Regions from separate parts of the Leptothrix sp. (in: b-proteobacteria) genome, predicted to be linked through region 2. Evidence: predicted binding sites of a transcription regulator. Region 2 holds the regulator's gene; the other holds the start of a gene.
What was found. Region 2 encodes FliA, which starts transcription of late flagellar genes. Its sites were predicted from a motif close to CTAAAGTTTNNNNNNNNNNNGCCGNTA; they were not measured.
Positions count from the first base shown of each region.

Region 1: fliS (flagellar export chaperone FliS) is a predicted target of FliA. The motif match lies at 3,113-3,139, and genes of this name have one in related genera.

Region 1 covers NZ_CBDFPH010000008.1:843,188-851,650, reverse strand. The annotation lists gene fliF (flagellar basal-body MS-ring/collar protein FliF) at 1-882, opposite strand, end outside; gene fliE (flagellar hook-basal body complex protein FliE) at 1,025-1,399, shown strand; gene AC5IG3_RS13345 (flagellar brake protein) at 1,409-2,191, opposite strand; gene AC5IG3_RS13340 (flagellar protein FliT) at 2,228-2,575, opposite strand; gene fliS (flagellar export chaperone FliS) at 2,648-3,067, opposite strand; gene fliD (flagellar filament capping protein FliD) at 3,211-4,650, opposite strand; gene AC5IG3_RS13325 (flagellin domain-containing protein) at 4,799-5,665, opposite strand; gene AC5IG3_RS13320 (flagellin N-terminal helical domain-containing protein) at 5,977-6,843, opposite strand; gene AC5IG3_RS13315 (O-linked N-acetylglucosamine transferase, SPINDLY family protein) at 7,171-8,463, shown strand, end outside.
Region 2 covers NZ_CBDFPH010000011.1:586,909-595,371, reverse strand. The annotation lists gene flhF (flagellar biosynthesis GTPase FlhF) at 1-1,535, shown strand, start outside; gene AC5IG3_RS17275 (flagellar biosynthesis protein) at 1,568-2,380, shown strand; gene AC5IG3_RS17270 (RNA polymerase sigma factor FliA) at 2,400-3,113, shown strand; gene AC5IG3_RS17265 (methyl-accepting chemotaxis protein) at 3,137-4,501, shown strand; gene AC5IG3_RS17260 (hypothetical protein) at 4,529-4,795, opposite strand; gene AC5IG3_RS17255 (Glu/Leu/Phe/Val family dehydrogenase) at 4,865-6,184, opposite strand; gene proC (pyrroline-5-carboxylate reductase) at 6,329-7,144, opposite strand; gene putA (bifunctional proline dehydrogenase/L-glutamate gamma-semialdehyde dehydrogenase PutA) at 7,169-8,463, opposite strand, start outside.

The DNA.
Region 1 (8,463 bases), on a different contig from region 2:
GGTCGATTCGGTCTGCGAGAAATCCAGCTCGGCGCTGACCTGCGCGCGCAGGTTCTCGCGTCCGACCACCGGCTCCAGGATGTCCATGATGCGCTTCGTGTACTGCGCCTCGATGTTGTTGACGTACTGCAGCTGCTGCGCGTCCAGCCCGCCATTGGCGCCGGCCATACCTTCAGGCGAGCCGGTCAGCAGCGTGCCGGTCTGGTCGAGCACGCTCACCGCCTTGGGGTTGAGTTCGGGCAGGCTCGACGCCACCAGGTGCACGATGCCGGCCAGCTGGGCGCGGTCCAGCGTCCGGCCCGGGTGCAGCGTCAGCAGCACGCTGGCGCTGGGCTTCTGCTGGTCGCGAAAGAAACCGTTCTGGTTGGGCAGTGCCAGGTGCACGCGGGCCCCCTCCACGGCCGACAGGGCCGTGATCGAGCGCACCAGCTCGCCCTCCAGGCCGCGCTGGAAGTTCAGCCGCTCCTGGAACTGCGTGGTGCCGAAGCGGGCGTTGTCCATCAGCTCGAAACCCACCGTGCCGCCCTTGGGCAGGCCGGCCTGGGCCAGCTTCAGGCGCGCGTCATGGACCTTGTCGGCCGGCACCAGGATGGCGGTACCACCCTCGGTGAACTTGTAGGGCACCGCCATCTGCGACAGCTGCGCGACGATGGCGCCGCCGTCCTTGTCCGACACGTTGGCAAACAGCACCTTGTAGTCGGGCGAGCTGCTCCACAGGGCCGACGCCACCACCAGCGCCAGCAGCGCAGCAATGCCACCGCCCAGCGCCACCTTGCGGGCCATGGGCAGCGCGGCCAGGCGCGCGCCGAACCCCACCGGGCCGGCATCGGCCTCGGCGGCGACGGTGTTGGGCGTGAGAGGTTGCAGCGCAGCTTGTTCCATGGCGCTGATTATTCGCAAACCCGGCCTGCCACGATGCCGAGAACAGCCCAGCGATCCGCCCCCACTTCGCACCATCCCGGCGCGGCCACGCCACTACAGTGAGCTACATGACGACAAGGCTCATTGCCCGCGTCAGCCGCCCATGAATGTTCAACTCAAACCGTTCAATTTCGCGCAAGCCGCCACCCGTGCCGGCATGCCTGAGGTCGCCCAGCGCGTGCGCCAGCAGGCGCAGACGGCTGGGCTGAGTGGCGCAGATGCGGCTGGCGGCTCATCGGGCGTACAGGGCGCCAGTGGTGGTTTTTCGCAGGTCTTCAGCAGCGCGCTGCGCGGCGTGAGCCAGGCGCAACTGGGCGCACAGGCCATGCAGCGGGAGGTGTCGATGGACAACCCCACCGTCAGCATCGAACAGACCATGCTGGCCATGCAGAAAGCGCAGATCGGCTTCCAGGCCACGCTGCAGGTGCGCAACAAGCTGGCGCAGGCCTACAGCGAAATCATGAACATGCAGGTCTGATCGACCCGCTCAAAGCGACACCAGCCGGCGCTTCTTCTGCGCCAGCTCCAGATACCGCTGCAGCACGCGCTGGCCTTCGGCGTCGATGGGGCGCAGATCGCAGCCCAGCCGCCAGCCTGGCGGCCCGCCCTGCTGGACCGTCTGCGCCACGGCGTGCACGATGCTCAGCTGCACCGTGATGCGGGTGGCGATGTCCAGCTCCAGCACGGCGGCTTCGATCACGCGCCCGACCTGCAGCCCCGGCACCGGCTCCTGCAGCAGCAACGCCACGCCGCCGTGGCTCAGGTCCAGCACACGCAAGGTCAGCGGCGGCACCTCGGTGCCGGGCGCACCCAGACGCATGCGCGGCTGGCCCGGCCCGACCGGGCGGACGCGGAAACTCTCGCGCCGCTGAAACCGGTAGATCTCCTGCGGGAACTGCGCATGCAGCGCGCTGGCATCGCGCCCGTGCACCAGCATCAATCCCTGCACATCAAACTGCACCTTGACGCTGTCGAGGTAGCCCACCGCCACCGCCTCGTCCGCCGCCAGCAGGCGCTGCACGCGCTCATCGGCCGGGTCGACCGCAAACACCAGCACGCCGCGTGCGGCGTCCTCGCCCCACAGACTGGTGGTGTAGTTCAGGCCATCCGGCATGGCCAGCGTGAGGGGCGCCTCGGCCGCCACGAACTGCCGCAGCAGGGCCTGCACCTCGACCGCGCTGCGCAGGCGGTACTGCGCCAGCGGCGCGACCGGCTCGGCCACCTGGGCACGCAGGGGCATCGGATCGATCTGCAGGGTGGAGCGTGTCATGTCGGCGCTTCTTGACAGGTCTTGCAGTCTTGCGAATCAGTGCAGCACGCCGCCCGGGTGGCCCGTCAGCATGTTGTCGATGTCTTCCAGCCACGGCTCGGCCAGGTGGCGGATCTCGGCGTCGTTGAGCAGGATGCGCTGCATGATGCGCGCCTTGACCTGCACCTCGTCGCGGCCCAGCTCGCGCTCATGCGCGGCGTGCTTGAGCTGCGAGATCAGCACCGCACAAGCGCCTTCGAGCTTGACCACCCGATCCCAGTCGCCCGTGCGCGCGGCTTCCAGCATCTCGCGACTGGCGGTCTCGATGGCCTCGTAGTACTGCAGCAAGGCATGGTTGATGGACTGGGCAGGAGCGGCGGCGGTCTTCATGATGGTGTGCGACATGGCGGTGTGGGGTCAGGCGGTGCAGCGTCTGGGAAACTGGAATACGGCAACAGGATCAGGATCGGGGGTGGCTCAGGACTGCAGCGAAGCCGCCATCCCGGCCCAGCCCTCACGCACCGGCTCGATCAGCGCCAGCACCTCTTTCAGCGCCGCGTCGTCGTTGCGCAGATTGGCGTGCATCAGGCGCACCTGGCAGTAGTCGTACAGGTCGCGCAGGTTGAGCGCGATCTCGCCCCCGGCCTGCAGGTTCAGCGCAGCCTTGAGACCCTCGTCGAGGATGCGTCCGGCGTGGCTGATGTGGCGGCCCTTGTCCTCGATGCGGCCTTCGGCCATCGAAACCCGCGCCAGCTTGATGTCCCCCAGCAGGCCGTCGAACAGCATCAGCGTCAGCTTGTGCGGCGAGGCGGTGGAAACACCCGTCTCCACACCCACTTGCTGATACATGTGGGCCGAGTGGCGGGGACGACCGAAAGGTGACGCTTGGCTGAACATGGGGGACTTCCTGTGCGTGGGTTTGTTTGAACTGCTTGTAAGAGTTATCGACCAGCACCGGGTCGACTTGAGTTGCAGAGCACCGTTTTAAGCCTTGAAATGCGCCACGGCAGCACGGCTTATGACGTCATTGACGGCGTACATCAGGCAGAACTCTTGTTCATGTTGGTGATCTGCTGCGTCATGTAGGACGACAGGCCGTTCAGCGTGCTCATCTTGGTGTCGAGCGCGGTGTACTGCGCCCGCATGCGGGTCTCGACCTGCGTCATGCGCGTGTTGAAGCTTTCCTGCCGCTTGGTGTTGGCGTCGATCTGGCGCTGCAGGCTGCTGCTGCGCGTGGTGATCGAGCCCTCGAAGCTCAGCAGGCCGTCGCCCCACTTCTGGATTCGGGTGGCAAAACCGTTGCCGGTGTCGAGCACGGCATCCTTGGTGGCAAACAGCGCCTTGACGTCCGAGAGCTTGCCCAGCGCGTTGGTCAGCTTGGTGCTGTCGACCTTGAGCGTGCCGTCGGCCTGAGGGTCGAGGCCGATGTCCGCCATGCGCTTGAAGGCACCGCTCACACCACTGGTGTCGCCGATGATCCCGCGCATGGCCGCGCGCAACGCGTTGGTGCCCGAGTCGCCCTGCAGCGTCGAGCCCTTTTTCGCCGTCGCGTCGTACTTGGTCTGGTCGGTCAGGTACTTGTTGAGGTTGTTGTAGGCGTCCGAGAACGCCGTGACCGCCGTCTTGATCGCATCGGTGTTGCTGGCCACGGTCAAATCCACCGCAGTCGTGGTGGTCTTGGCGAGCTTGATCGTCACGCCCGTCACCACATCGCTCAACAGATTGCTCGACGAGGTCACCGCCAGGCCGTCGATGGTGGCCTTGGCGTCCTTGGCGGCCTGCGTCTGGGTCATGGAGCCGATGCCGGCAGAAGGGTCGTAGGCCAGCTTCGAGAGGCCGCTGGCGTCGCTGTTGTTGCCGTCGCCGTCCGTGGCCGTGACGCGAAATGCGTTGGCCGTGCCGGTCTCGGTGGAACGCATCACGAGTCGCGAGCCCGACGCATCGTTGACGAGGGAGGCCGTCACGCCAGCCTTGGCGGCATTGATCTTGTCGCGCACATCGGCCAGGGTGTCGGTGGCCGAGATGGTCACATCCACCCCCGTGCTGCCGCTCTTGGGCGCGAAGCTGGTGGGGTCCGTTCCGTAGGTGCCCATTTCCAGGCGCAGGACACCGGCGCCCACCGTCGAGACCGAGGCGGGCCAGGCGCTGGACGCCAGCGTCTGCGCCCCCGCCAGCTGCTGCACGGTCAGGCTGTAGCTGGCGGCCGAGGCCGCGCTGTCGGTGGTGGCAGTGAAGACGCTCGCGTCCCCGGGCGTCGCGGTGGTGTTGCCCCAGGTGGTGGACTTGGTCAGCGCGAGGGCGCTGTCACGCAGGGCCGAGACATAGCTCTGGATTTTTCCGTAGGCGCTCAACTTGCTCTGGATCTTGGTCGCCTCCGTCTGCATTTGCTGCAGAGGCGCTTTCTCGACCGACATCAACTGGGTGACGATCGAACTGACATCCAAACCGCTGCCGATACCGGCTGAACTGATGCTGGCCATGATGCGTACCCTTCATCGATGCAGAGACGAAAAAGAAAAGTCGTCCGGCGATTTCTTTACCGCCAGACGACTTGTCTATCGGCGCCGGGCGCGCCAACTTGAGCACCACCCGTGCAGAACCGCACCACAGCCCGAGCTGTGCCAGGCATCAGCCCAGCAGCTTCATGACCTGCTGGGGCAGCTGATTGGCCTGCGCGATCATCGCGTTGCCGGCCTGCTGCAGGATCTGCGAGCGGCTCAGGTTGGAGGTTTCCGCCGCGAAGTCCGCGTCCATGATCCGGCTGCGCGCGGCCGACTGGTTCTCCACCGACACCTGCAGGTTCGAGATCACCGAGTCGAAGCGCGACTGCGATGCACCCAGCGTGGCACGCTCGGAGTTGATGATGTCGAGCGCGTCATCAATCGCATCGATGGTGGTGTTAATGGTGCCGGCCGTTGCCGCTGCACTGTCGATCGTGGAGCGACCCGCACCCGTGTTGTCCGTACCCGCCACGGAGACGATGGTGGCATTGGTCGTCATGTTGGTCGTGGTGATGTCGATCGTGTCGTCCGTTGTGGTGTTGGCGCCGACCTGGAAGGTCTGTGCACCCGCATCCGCGCCCAGGATGGCCTTGCCGTTGAAGGTTGTGCCGCCCGCGACGCGCTGAATTTCCTTGGCGAGCTCGCCGAACTCCTTGTCGAGCGAGTCGCGGTCGCTGTCGCTGTTGGTCGCGTTCTTCGACTGCACCGCCAGCTCACGCATGCGCTGCAGCGAATCCGACACCTTGCCCAGCGCGCCTTCAGCGGTCTGCGCCATCGAGATGCCGTCGTTCGCGTTGCGAACCGCCACGTTCATGCCCTTGACCTGCGCGTTCATGCGCTCGGCAATCGCCAGACCCGCCGCATCGTCCTTGGCGCTGTTGACGCGCAGACCTGAGGACAGGCGCTGCATCGAGGTCGCCAGGGACGCTTGCGACATCGATTGATTGCGCTGTGCGTTCAGGGAGACCAGGTTGGTGTTGATCGTCTGGGCCATGGTGATTCACTCCAAATCCAAAAAAAGATCTCACGTGAAAGCGGCAGGTGCACGCTGCCGATGCGGACCCAAGCAACTTGGGAAACGAGTTGCCGGGCGGGGCCCGGTCGGCAGAAGCACGTGTGAACTTCTGTGTAATGGATTGTGGGCAAGACCACGCCTGTGCAAAACGACGAAATGCAGGCTGAAGCGCCCGCTATTTCCGGATCTGGAAAGCACAACGCCACCGGCGCAGCAGCGCGGTGGCGTTGTGGAAGAGCAAGACCTGCGACCACGGCGTCTTGCCGCAGCCGTGGGCCGACCATCAGGGATCAGCGCAGCAGCGACATCACCTGCTGGGGCAGCTGGTTGGCCTGCGAAATCATCGCGTTGCCGGCCTGCTGCAGGATCTGCGAGCGGCTCAGGTTGGAGGTTTCCGCCGCAAAGTCCGCATCCATGATCCGGCTGCGCGCGGCCGACTGGTTTTCCACCGAGACCTGCAGGTTCGAGATCACCGAGTCAAAGCGCGACTGCGATGCACCCATCGTGGCGCGCTCGGAGTTGACGAGGTCGAGTGCGTCATCGATCGCATCGATGGTGGCGTCGATGGTGCCGCCCGTTCCCGCTGCACTGTCAATCGTGGCGCGACCTGCACCCGTGTTGTCCGTGCCGGCCACGACGGTGATGCTGGCGTTGGTCGTCATGTTGGTCGTGGTGATGTCGATCGAGTCGTCGGTCGTGGTGTTGGCGCCGACCTGGAAGGTCTGCGCACCCGCATCCGCGCCCAGAACGGCCTTGCCGTTGAAGGTCGTGCCACCCACGACGCGCTGGATTTCCTTGGCGAGCTCGCCGAATTCCTTGTCGAGCGAGTCGCGGTCGCTGTCGCTGTTGGTCGCGTTCTTCGACTGCACCGCCAGCTCACGCATGCGCTGCAGCGAATCACCCACCTTGCCCAGCGCGCCTTCAGCGGTCTGCGCCATCGAGATGCCATCGTTCGCGTTGCGAACCGCCACGTTCATGCCCTTGACCTGTGCGTTCATGCGCTCGGCAATCGCCAGGCCGGCCGCGTCGTCCTTGGCGCTGTTGACGCGCAGACCTGAGGACAGGCGTTGCATCGAGGTTGCGAGTGAAGATTGCGAAGCAGCCTGGTTGCGCTGCGCGTTCATCGAAATGATGTTGGTGTTGATCGTGGAAGCCATTTTGAACTCCTGAGAGGAAGCGTTGAACCGTTGGTGAACTCGGCAATGAGCGCCGTTGAGACTGCTTGTCCGGCGCTCGTCAGCCTGGATGCGGGTTCAGGTCAAAGGCCTTCATCACATCAGCCGGCTTACCGGACCACGGATCTTTTCTGCGACCCGTTGAAATTGTTATCGGTGACGGTCCGGAAAAACTTTAGGCCCGTCTTGCCGAAATTCCTTGTCTGTGTCAGCCACGGAACTGGGGGTCAGGCGCGCAGCATTTCATCGGTTCCCCTGCGGGTCTTCTTGAATACATTGGTGTGACTTTTTTCAGATCCGTCCGCATCCATGAGCACACTCACCCCAGCGCCCCAGGCGCAACGCGCGCACCAGGCCTGGCAGGAGGGCTGCAAGCACCGCAGCGCCGGCCGTCACGGCCCGGCCCGCACCGCGTTTGCACGCGCCGCGAAGGCCGCCCCGGGCGAGGCGCTCTACTGGATCAATCTGGCGCGCAGCGAGCGGCAGTTGGGCGCAACCCAGGCCTGCGAAGACGCAGCCCGGCGTGCGACGCTGCTGGACCCCGGACAGTGGGCGTACTGCCACTTCCTGGTCGAACGCCTGCAGAAGGTGCGCAACTACACCGCAGCCCTGGAAGCACTGGATCGCTACGCAAGCACCACGCTCGGGCATGAACTGCCCGCCGCCTGGCAGATGGCGCGAGGCGAGGCGATGTACCACCTCAGCCGCACGGAAGAGGCCCTCCCGCACTTCATGCAGGCCCTGGTTCTGAGCAACACAGGGCCGCAGGAAAACACCGAACTCGCGCGTATCCAACGCAATGCGGCGCTCATGCTGGGCCACAGCATGGCTACGCTCAAACGCCGCGACGAAGCCGCCGTGTGCTTTCGCATGTCGCTGGACACCGATCCCCTGGCCATCGGCAGCGCGCTCTACGCCGCGCACTACAGCGCCTGGGGCTGCGATTGGGCCGAATTGCCCACCGACCTGCAGCGCCTCCAGGACACGCTGAACACTGTGCGCGCGCTGCCGCCAGGCGCGTCGATGCAGGACTTCAGCCCTTTTTGCCTGCTGGGCCTGAGCGACGACCCGGACCTGATGCGCTGGTGCGCCGAGCATGCCGGCGCCAACGCCAATGCCAGCGTGCCCGCTGCCGTGCGCCCCCGACACCGCGTTCCCCGGCCCGACGGGCGCTTGCGGCTGGGGCTGATCTCGTCGGACTTCCATCACCACGCCACCAGCATGCTGCTGGTGCAGGCGCTGGAGCACATCGACCGCAGCCGCTACGAGCTGTTCTTCTACAGCGGCGGCCCGGATGACCGCTCGCCACTGCGTGCCCGCATTCTGGCCACCGCCACGCAGGTGCATGAGGTGGCGCTGTGGTCCCACGCGCGCCTGACCGAACAGATCCGGCAAGACCAGATCGGCGTGCTGTTCGATCTGAAGGGTTTCACCGCCGATCACCGCCTGGATGTCATCGCCGCCCGCCCGGCACCGCTGCAGGTGGCGTGGCTGGGATACCCCGGCACCGGCGGTTCGGCCCACCTCGACTACGTGATGGGCGACGCCATCGTCACGCCGCTGGAGAGTCAGGCCGACTTCACCGAAACCATCGCCCAGCTG
Region 2 (8,463 bases):
CCCCGCGCCAGCCGGCGCCTGAGGCGATCGACACGCCCGTGCAGGACGATGTCGGCACGCTCGCCATGAGCACGCTGTCGTTCCAGGACTATGTGCGCGAGCGCATGCTGAAGAAGCGCCAGGCCGAACTGCGTGCCCAGGCCGAGCGCCCGGTGCCGGTCTCGCCCGAGGCGATCGAACACCGTCTGGCCCAGCGCGAATACGCACAAAGCCACCGGGGTTTCGAGGCCGAAGACCTGAACAGCTTCGACGACCTGCTCAACAACACCCCTTCTTCCCACACCCCCGCACCGGCCCCTGCCGCTGCGCCGCGTCGCGACGCCCCGATGCACGAAGGCCTGCTGCGCAGCCGCTCGGCCGCTGCGCCGATGGAGCCGGCTCGCCGCGAGCCGCGTCCGGAAGCCCGTCAGGAGATGCGCCAGGAGCCGCGCCCGGAAGTCCGCCAGAGCGCCCGCACCCCGGCGCCGCGACTGGCTGCGCAGGAAGAAGACGCGCTGTCGGCGCCGATGCCGCTCGACCCGCCCAGCCGCAGCAGCAGCAAGAGCAGCAGCAGCCGCTCGGGCACGCCGGAATCGTCGACCGCGATGATGAAGGAAATCCGCGCCATGAAGGGCCTGATCGAAGAGCGTTTCGGCGCCCTGGCCTTCATGGAGCGGCTGCAGAAAAGCCCCAAGCAGGCGGCGCTGACCACCAAGCTGATCGACTGCGGCTTCTCGCCCGCGCTGATCCGCAAGCTGGTCGACAGCCTGGGTGACGAGGTCGGCGACGAAGTGGCCTGGGCCACCAGCGTACTGCAGCGCAACCTGCAGACGGCCGAGGCCGAAGCCTCGCTGGAAGACCAGGGCGGCGTGTACGCGCTGATCGGCTCCACCGGCGTGGGCAAGACCACCTCGGCGGCCAAGCTCGCCGCCGCCTTTGCCAGCCGCCACGGCGCAGCCAACCTGGGCCTGATCACGCTGGACGCCTACCGCCTGGGCGCCCACGAACAGCTGCGCGCCTACGGCCGCATCCTGGGCGTGCCGGTGCACGTGGCGCATGACCGCGTCGCGCTGGAAGACCTGCTGGACCTGCTGTCGGCCAAGAAGATGATCATCATCGACACCGCCGGCCTGGCCCAGCGCGACAGCCGCACCCGCGAGGCGCTGGAAATGCTCTCGCACCCCAGCATCCAGCGCCTGCTGGTGGTCAACGCCGCTGCGCAGGGCGAAACGATCGAGGACGTGCTGATCGGCTACAAGGCCACGCAGGCCAAGGGCGTGGTGCTGTCCAAGCTCGACGAGGCCGTCAAGCTCGGGCCCGCACTGGACGCCGTCATCCGCCACCGCATCAAGGTGCTCGCCATCGCCAACGGCCAGCGCGTGCCCGAAGACTGGCACCGCCTGACCGCCCAGGCGCTGATGCACCGCGCCCTCAAGGGAGGCGGCGCACAGGCCTGGCGCATGGATGCAGCCGACATCAACCTGATGTTCTCGACGCCGCCGGCCCCGGTTGTTGCCCAGCGCAGCAGCCGCCCGTCGAGTCGCGACGCCGTTTGATCTTGAGCCCGAGCCTGAGTCCGGAGCGCCGCATGTTCACCCCCCCGTCCTTCCGCCGTACCCAGCCCGCCGACCAGGCCGACGGCCTGCGCCGCCTGTTCGGCTCGCGCAGCCGCTGCTTCATTCCGCTGGTCTCCAACCCGTTCGTGACCCACGGCGGCGTGCTGATCGAGCGGCTGTGCACCGTGCTTGATGAACTGCAGCTCGAAACCCTGCTGGTCGACGCCTCCGAGCGCGGCGGCCCGCCCAAGGAACTCACCAGCTTCGACCTGAGCGAAGGCATCGAGCCGCTGTCCGAGCGCGTGTCCTACCTCGCCGCCCGCGGCCTGCCGGTGCGCTGGGTCGACAGCCGGGGCTCGACGCGCGGTTTCCTCGACGCGCTGGCCGAAGCCGCGCCGCGCGCCGAAGTGATCCTGGTGCACGGCAGCGCCGTCGAACTCGCCCGCCTGTTCGGCCGCGGTGACCAGGGCCTGAGCCGCCCGCGCCCGATGCTGCTGTGCGACGACCGGCCCGAATCCATGACCCACGCCTACGCCGCGCTCAAGGTGCTGGCGCAGCGGGCCGACTGGCTCGCCCACGACTTGCTGATGTGCTCGCCGCCGGCCTCGGCCAAGTCGCCGCTGGTGGCCGATCGCCTGGCGCACTGCGCCGACATGTTTCTGGGTGGCGTGCAGCACAGCTGGGTCCGGGTCGACCCGGCCGAGCCGCCCACCGCCCGGCCGGCCCAGGAACTGGTGACGATGGTGGAAGCCTCGCTGCTGACCGCCGCCGTCTTTACCCACGGGGACACCGGATATGGTGGCTTGCGCCTGGCGCTGCCCTCCGGTCGGCCCGCCATGATCTGACCCGCACCGGAGCTACGGTATGTACACCGCCAAGGGCCGTCTCGACGCCAATTCCCTGCTCAAGCAATACAGCCCGCTGGTGCGGCGTCTGGCGCATCAGATGATCGCCAAGCTGCCCGCCAACGTGGAACTCGACGACCTGATCCAGGTCGGCATGATCGGCCTGACCGATGCGCTCAGCCGCTTCGACGTCGGCCAGGGTGTGCAGTTCGAGACTTTCGCCACCCAGCGCATCCGCGGCGCCATGCTCGACGAGCTGCGCGGCACCGACTGGATGAGCCGCGGCAACCGCAAGCACCAGCGTGACATCGAGTCCGCCGTGCACAAGCTCGAACAGCGCCTGGGCCGCGCGCCGCAGGAAAGCGAGATCGCCGCTGAAATGGGCATCGGCCTGGCCGAATACCAGGACCTGCTCAACCGCGTGCGCGGCACCCAGCTGATCTACCTGGAAGACATGGGCGGCGACGACGGCGACAACGATTTTCTGGATCGCCACGTGATGCAGGAGGGCGCCGACCCGCTCGGCCAGCTCAATGACCGCCGCATGCGCGAGGCGCTGGTCGAGGCGATCAAGAACCTGCCCGAGCGCGAGCAGTACGTCATGAGCATGTACTACGAAGAAGACATGAACCTGAAGGAAATCGCCGCCGTGCTGGGCGTGACCGAGTCGCGCGTCTGCCAGCTGCACAGCCAGTCGATTGCCCGGTTGCGCACCAAGCTGCGTCCTTGGTAGACCACAAAAATAGGAGACCGCCCATGTTTGGTTTCAAACGCAAACCGTTTGCGGCAACCACGCTGATGCCTGAAACCGGCGTCGGCGCCGCGCCTGCGTCGCCGGAGGGCGCTGATGCGCGCGGCCTCGTGCATCGCATGTCGGACCAGGTGTCGCAGATCGGGCGCGACGCGGCCGAGACGCATGGCGCGATCGAGGATGCTCAGCACATCGCCGTGGCGCAGATTGCGGCGCTCGACCAGCTCAACGGCCAGTTGCTGGCGGTGCAGGCATCTCAGGTGGCCATCGGCTCGGCCACCGACGCCAGCCTGGACGCCGTGGCGCGTGCCCGGCAGGTGGTCAGCGAAGTCGCGTCCGAGGTGGCCGACATCGTCGAGGTGCTGCACCGCGTGTCGGCGGCTGCCGGCGACATCACCCAGATTGCCTTGCAGACCCGGCTGGTGGCGTTCAACGCACTGGTCGAGGCCAAGCGCGCCGGCGAAGCCGGGCGCGGTTTCGGCGTGGTGGCCGACGCGGTCAAGGACCTGTCCGAGCGGGTGGAGCGCTCCTCCAAGGTCATCATGAGCACGCTCGGCCAGCTCGACGCGCGCATCGAGACCTTCTCCAAGGAAATCCGCCTGGCCGGTCCGGGCGAGCAGCCCGGCGGTATCCACCGCGCATTCGCCGATGTCGAGACCCAGGTGCAGCGCATCAACAGCGCCGCCCAGACCAGCACGGTCACCTGCGGCGAAGTCACCGGCAAGACGCGCGAACTTGGCACCGAAATGCAGTCGGCCATGATCGGCCTCGACGCCGCCATGGGCTGCAGCGACCGCTTCCTGACGCTGTCCGAACGCATGATCGATGACCTGGCCGGCAGCGGCGTCGAGACCGCCGACACACCCTACATCCACGCCGTGCAGGGCGCCGCCGCGCAGCTGTCGGCCCAGCTCGAAGCGGCGGTGGCCAGCGGCAAGATCACGCTGGCGGATCTGTTCTCCGACCAGTACCAGCCCATTGCTGGCACCCAGCCGGCGCAGCACCTGACCCCTTTCTGCCACTTGACCGACCAGCTGTTCCCAGCGGTGCAGGAGGCGATGCTCAACTTCAGCGACCAGGTGGTGTTCTGCGCCGCCACCGACCGCAACGGCTACATCGCCACCCACAACCGCAAGTACTGCCAGCCGCAGCGTGGCAACCTGGCCTGGGACACCGCCCACAGCCGCTACCGCCGCATCTACACCGACCGCACCGGGCTGGCCTCGGCGCGCAACGAGCGGCCGTTCCTGCTGCAGACCTATCGGCGCGACATGGGCAACGGCCAGTTCGTGCTGCTCAAGGAAGCGTCCGCACCCATCACCGTGGCCGGCCGTCACTGGGGTGGCGTGCGCTTCGCCTACAAGTTCTGAGGCCCCGGCGCCTCAGGCGGTACCGGCCTACTTCAGCGACTGCAGCCAGTCGCAGCGCAGCAGGCCGCGCTGATGCAGGTGCCGGCGCAGGGCGCAGTAGCTGGCCGGCATGCACGTCAGCAGCAAGGACAGCGGCAGCCACGGCCATTCGTTGAGCACGATGAGCGTGGGCAGCAGCATCCAGCCCATCACCCACGCGCCCAGCACCGCGTCGCACAACGCCAGTTCCAGTCCGTAGCCCCGCACGTGATGCACGTGCCACTGCTTGAATTGGTAGATCTGCTGCAGCGTCATGACCGGATCCTCCAGCGGGTGAGGGGTCCAGCCACTTTAGTCCCTTGTCAGGGATAAGTCAGCTGCAAGTCAGGGATAAAGCCCGCGCTCTTCACGCGCCATCAGGATGCGTTCGCACGCTACCGCAAACGTGGCGGTGCGCAGCGTGATCCTGTGGCGGTCGGCGGTGTCCCAGATCTTGCGCAGCGCCTCGACCATGATCTTGTCGAGCCGCAGGTTGATCTCGTCCTCGGTCCAGAAGAAGCTCGAGAAGTCCTGCACCCACTCGAAGTAGCTCACCGTCACGCCGCCGGCGTTGCAGATCACGTCGGGCATGACCAGCACGCCGCGCTCGGCCAGCACGTCGTCGGCGTCAGGCCAGGTCGGGCCATTGGCGCCTTCCAGAATCAGCCGGGCCTTGAGGCGGTTGGCACGTGACACGTTGATCTGGCCTTCCAGCGCGGCCGGAATCAGGATGTCGCAGTCGGTGTCCCAGAAGTCCTCGTCGGCCGTGCGCTCGGCGCCCGTGAACGCGCCCACGCCGCCGTCGCGCTTGAGCGTTTCCATCAGGTCGGCCATGTCCATGCCGGCCGGGTTGGCGATGCTGCCGCTGTGGTCCTGGATGGCGACGATCTTCGCGCCGGCCTGCGCGAACAGCTCCGCCGCCGCGCTGCCCACATTGCCGAAGCCCTGAACCGCCACGCGCGCGCCGTCCAGGTTCAGGCCGATGCGGCGGGCCGCCTCGCGCCCGGTGACGAACACGCCGCGCCCGGTCGACTTGATGCGCCCGAGCGAGCCGCCCAGGTGCACCGGCTTGCCCGTCACCACGCCGCTGGCGGTGGCGCCGATGTTCATGGAGTAGGTGTCCATCATCCAGGCCATGATCTGGCCGTTGGTGCCCACATCGGGCGCCGGGATGTCCTGCTGCGGCCCGATCACCAGGCCGATCTCGCTGGTGTAGCGGCGCGTCATGCGCTCCAGTTCCTTGTGCGAGAGCTGCTTGGGGTCGACGCGGATGCCGCCCTTGGCGCCGCCGAACGGCAGGTTGACGGCGGCGTTCTTGACCGTCATCCAGCCCGCCAGCGCCATCACCTCTTCCAGATTGACCTGCGGGTGGTAGCGCACGCCGCCCTTGCCCGGGCCGCGGCTCAGGTTGTGCTGTACGCGGTAGCCCTCGAAGTGGCGCACGCTGCCGTCGTCCATCTCGATCGGCACATCGACGATCAGACAGCGCTTGGGGTGGCGCAGCGTGTCGGCCCAGCGCTCCAGCCGGCCCAGATAGGGCACGACCCGGTCGATCTGCGCCAGGTAGGTGCCCCACGGGCTGTGCGCGTTGGGCGACACATAGGACGGCGTGCTGCCTGTGTGGATGGCTGACGTGAGCGCAGCGGGTTTTGAGGGTGAGTTCATGAGCGGGCCTGGGGGTGGAGTCGCGATGCGTCCCACTCTAGGCCTGCCCGGCCCCGGCTGCCTGCGCCACCCATGCACGGATTGCATGGCGGCTGTGGCAGATCAAATCTCAGCCGGCGTCCGGCTTGGGTGAGCTGTCTTGATTCAGCCGCCGAACTCGTCGCCCAGCTCGCGGGCGCGCTGTTGCGCGGCCTGCATGGCCGCGATGAAGGCGGGTGCCACGCCGGATTCATTCATGGCCGTGAGCGCCGCGTAGGTCGTGCCGCCCTTGGACGTGACGCGCTCGCGCAGCGTTGCCGGCGTTTCAGGTGAGCGGCGCGCCAGCTCGGTCGCGCCGCCAAAAGTGGCCAGCGCCAGCGCCTTGCCCTGCTCGGCGCTCAGGCCCATCTGCTGGGCGGCGGCCACTATGGCTTCGATGAAGTAAAACACGTACGCCGGGCCGGAGCCGGAAATCGCCGTGACCGCGTCCAGATCCGCCTCCTGCGCCACCCACAACACCGTGCCGGTGGGGGCCAGCAGCGCGGCGATGCGCTCGCGCTCGGCCTCGCTCACAGCCGGCCGTGCGTACAGCCCCGAGATGCCCAGCCCGATCAACGCCGGCGTGTTGGGCATGGCGCGCACCACGCGCTCGGTGCCCACCGCACGGGCGATGGCGTCACTGCGGATGCCGGCCATCACCGACAGGTGCAACGCGCCGCCCACGTGTGCTGCGCAGGGCGCCGCCGCCTCGCCAAAACTCTGTGGCTTGACCGCCCAGACGACGGTGCCGGCCAGCGCCAGCGTCGCGTCTGCTTCAGCCAGCGCCACGATGCCGAAATCCGCCGCCAGCTTGTCGCGCTGCGCCGCGTAGGGCTCGACCACCAGGATCTGCTCCGGCCGCGTGCCGCTCTTGAGCAGCCCGCCGATGATGGCGCTGGCCATGTTGCCGCCGCCGATGAATGCGAGTGTGGATGTGTTCATGGCGCGCGAGTTTAGGGGGCGTCTTCAGCCCCCCGCCAGTAGTGCCGCGTTGCCGCCCGCCGCTGCCGTATTGACCGTCACCGTCTGCTCGCCGCAGAAGCGGTACAGGTAGTGCGGGCCGCCGGCCTTGGGGCCGGTGCCGGAGAGGCCTTCGCCGCCGAACGGCTGTGAGCCGACCACCGCGCCGATCATGTTGCGGTTGATGTAGACGTTGCCGACGCGGGCCTGGTCGGCGATGCGTTGAGCGCGGCCGTCGATGCGGGTGTGCACGCCCAGCGTCAGGCCGTAGCCGAGGGCGTTGATCTGCGCGACCAGCGCGTCGACATCGCCGGTCCAGCGCACCACGTGCAGCACCGGGCCGAAGACTTCCTCGCGCATCTGCTCGACCGCGTTCAGCTCGAACGCCACCGGCGCGATGTGCGTGGCTGCGAGTGCCGCCGGCAGCGGGCTGCGGGCGATCAGGCGGGCGCTGGCTTCGAGTCGGGCAACGTGGCGGCTGAGGTTGGCGTGCGCTTCGGCGTCGATGACCGGGCCGATGTCCACCGCCCAGGTCTGCACGGCGTCGGTCGGATCGCCGGACTGCAGTTCGGCCATCGCGCCGCTCAGCATGGTGATGAGCTTGTCGGCCACTTCCTCATGCACGCACAGCAGGCGCAGCGCCGAGCAGCGCTGGCCGGCGCTGCGGAAGGCGCTTTGCACGACGGCGTCGGCTACTTGCTCGGGCAGCGCGCTGGAGTCGACCACCATGGCGTTGAGGCCGCCGGTTTCGGCGATCAGCGGCACGATGGCGCCGTCGCTGGCGGCCAGCGTGCGCTGGATGGCCTTGGCCACGCCGGTCGAGCCGGTGAAGCACACGCCGGCGCACTTCGGGTGCGCCACCAGCGCCGCGCCCACGGTTTCACCCGTGCCGCAGACCAGTTGCAGCGCGGTGCGCGGCAGGCCGGCTTCGTGCAGCAGTTCGACGAAGGCGTGCGCCACGGCCGGCGTCTGCTCGGCGGGCTTGGCGGCGACGGTGTTGCCGGTGACCAGCGCGGCGGCCACCTGGCCGGCAAAGATCGCCAGCGGGAAGTTCCACGGGCTGATGCAGACGAAGGCGCCGCGGCCGTGCAGGCGCAGCTGGTTGCTCTCGCCGGTCGGGCCGGGCAGGTCTTGTGGCGCCAGGCGCAACGTGGCCTGGGCGGCGTAGTAGCGGCAGAAGTCGATCGCCTCGCGCACCTCGGCCACGCCGTCGCCCAGGGTCTTGCCGGCTTCGACGGCCAGCATCGCCACGTAGCCGTCCATGCGTTGTTCGAGCAGGTCGGCGGCACGGCGCAGCACAG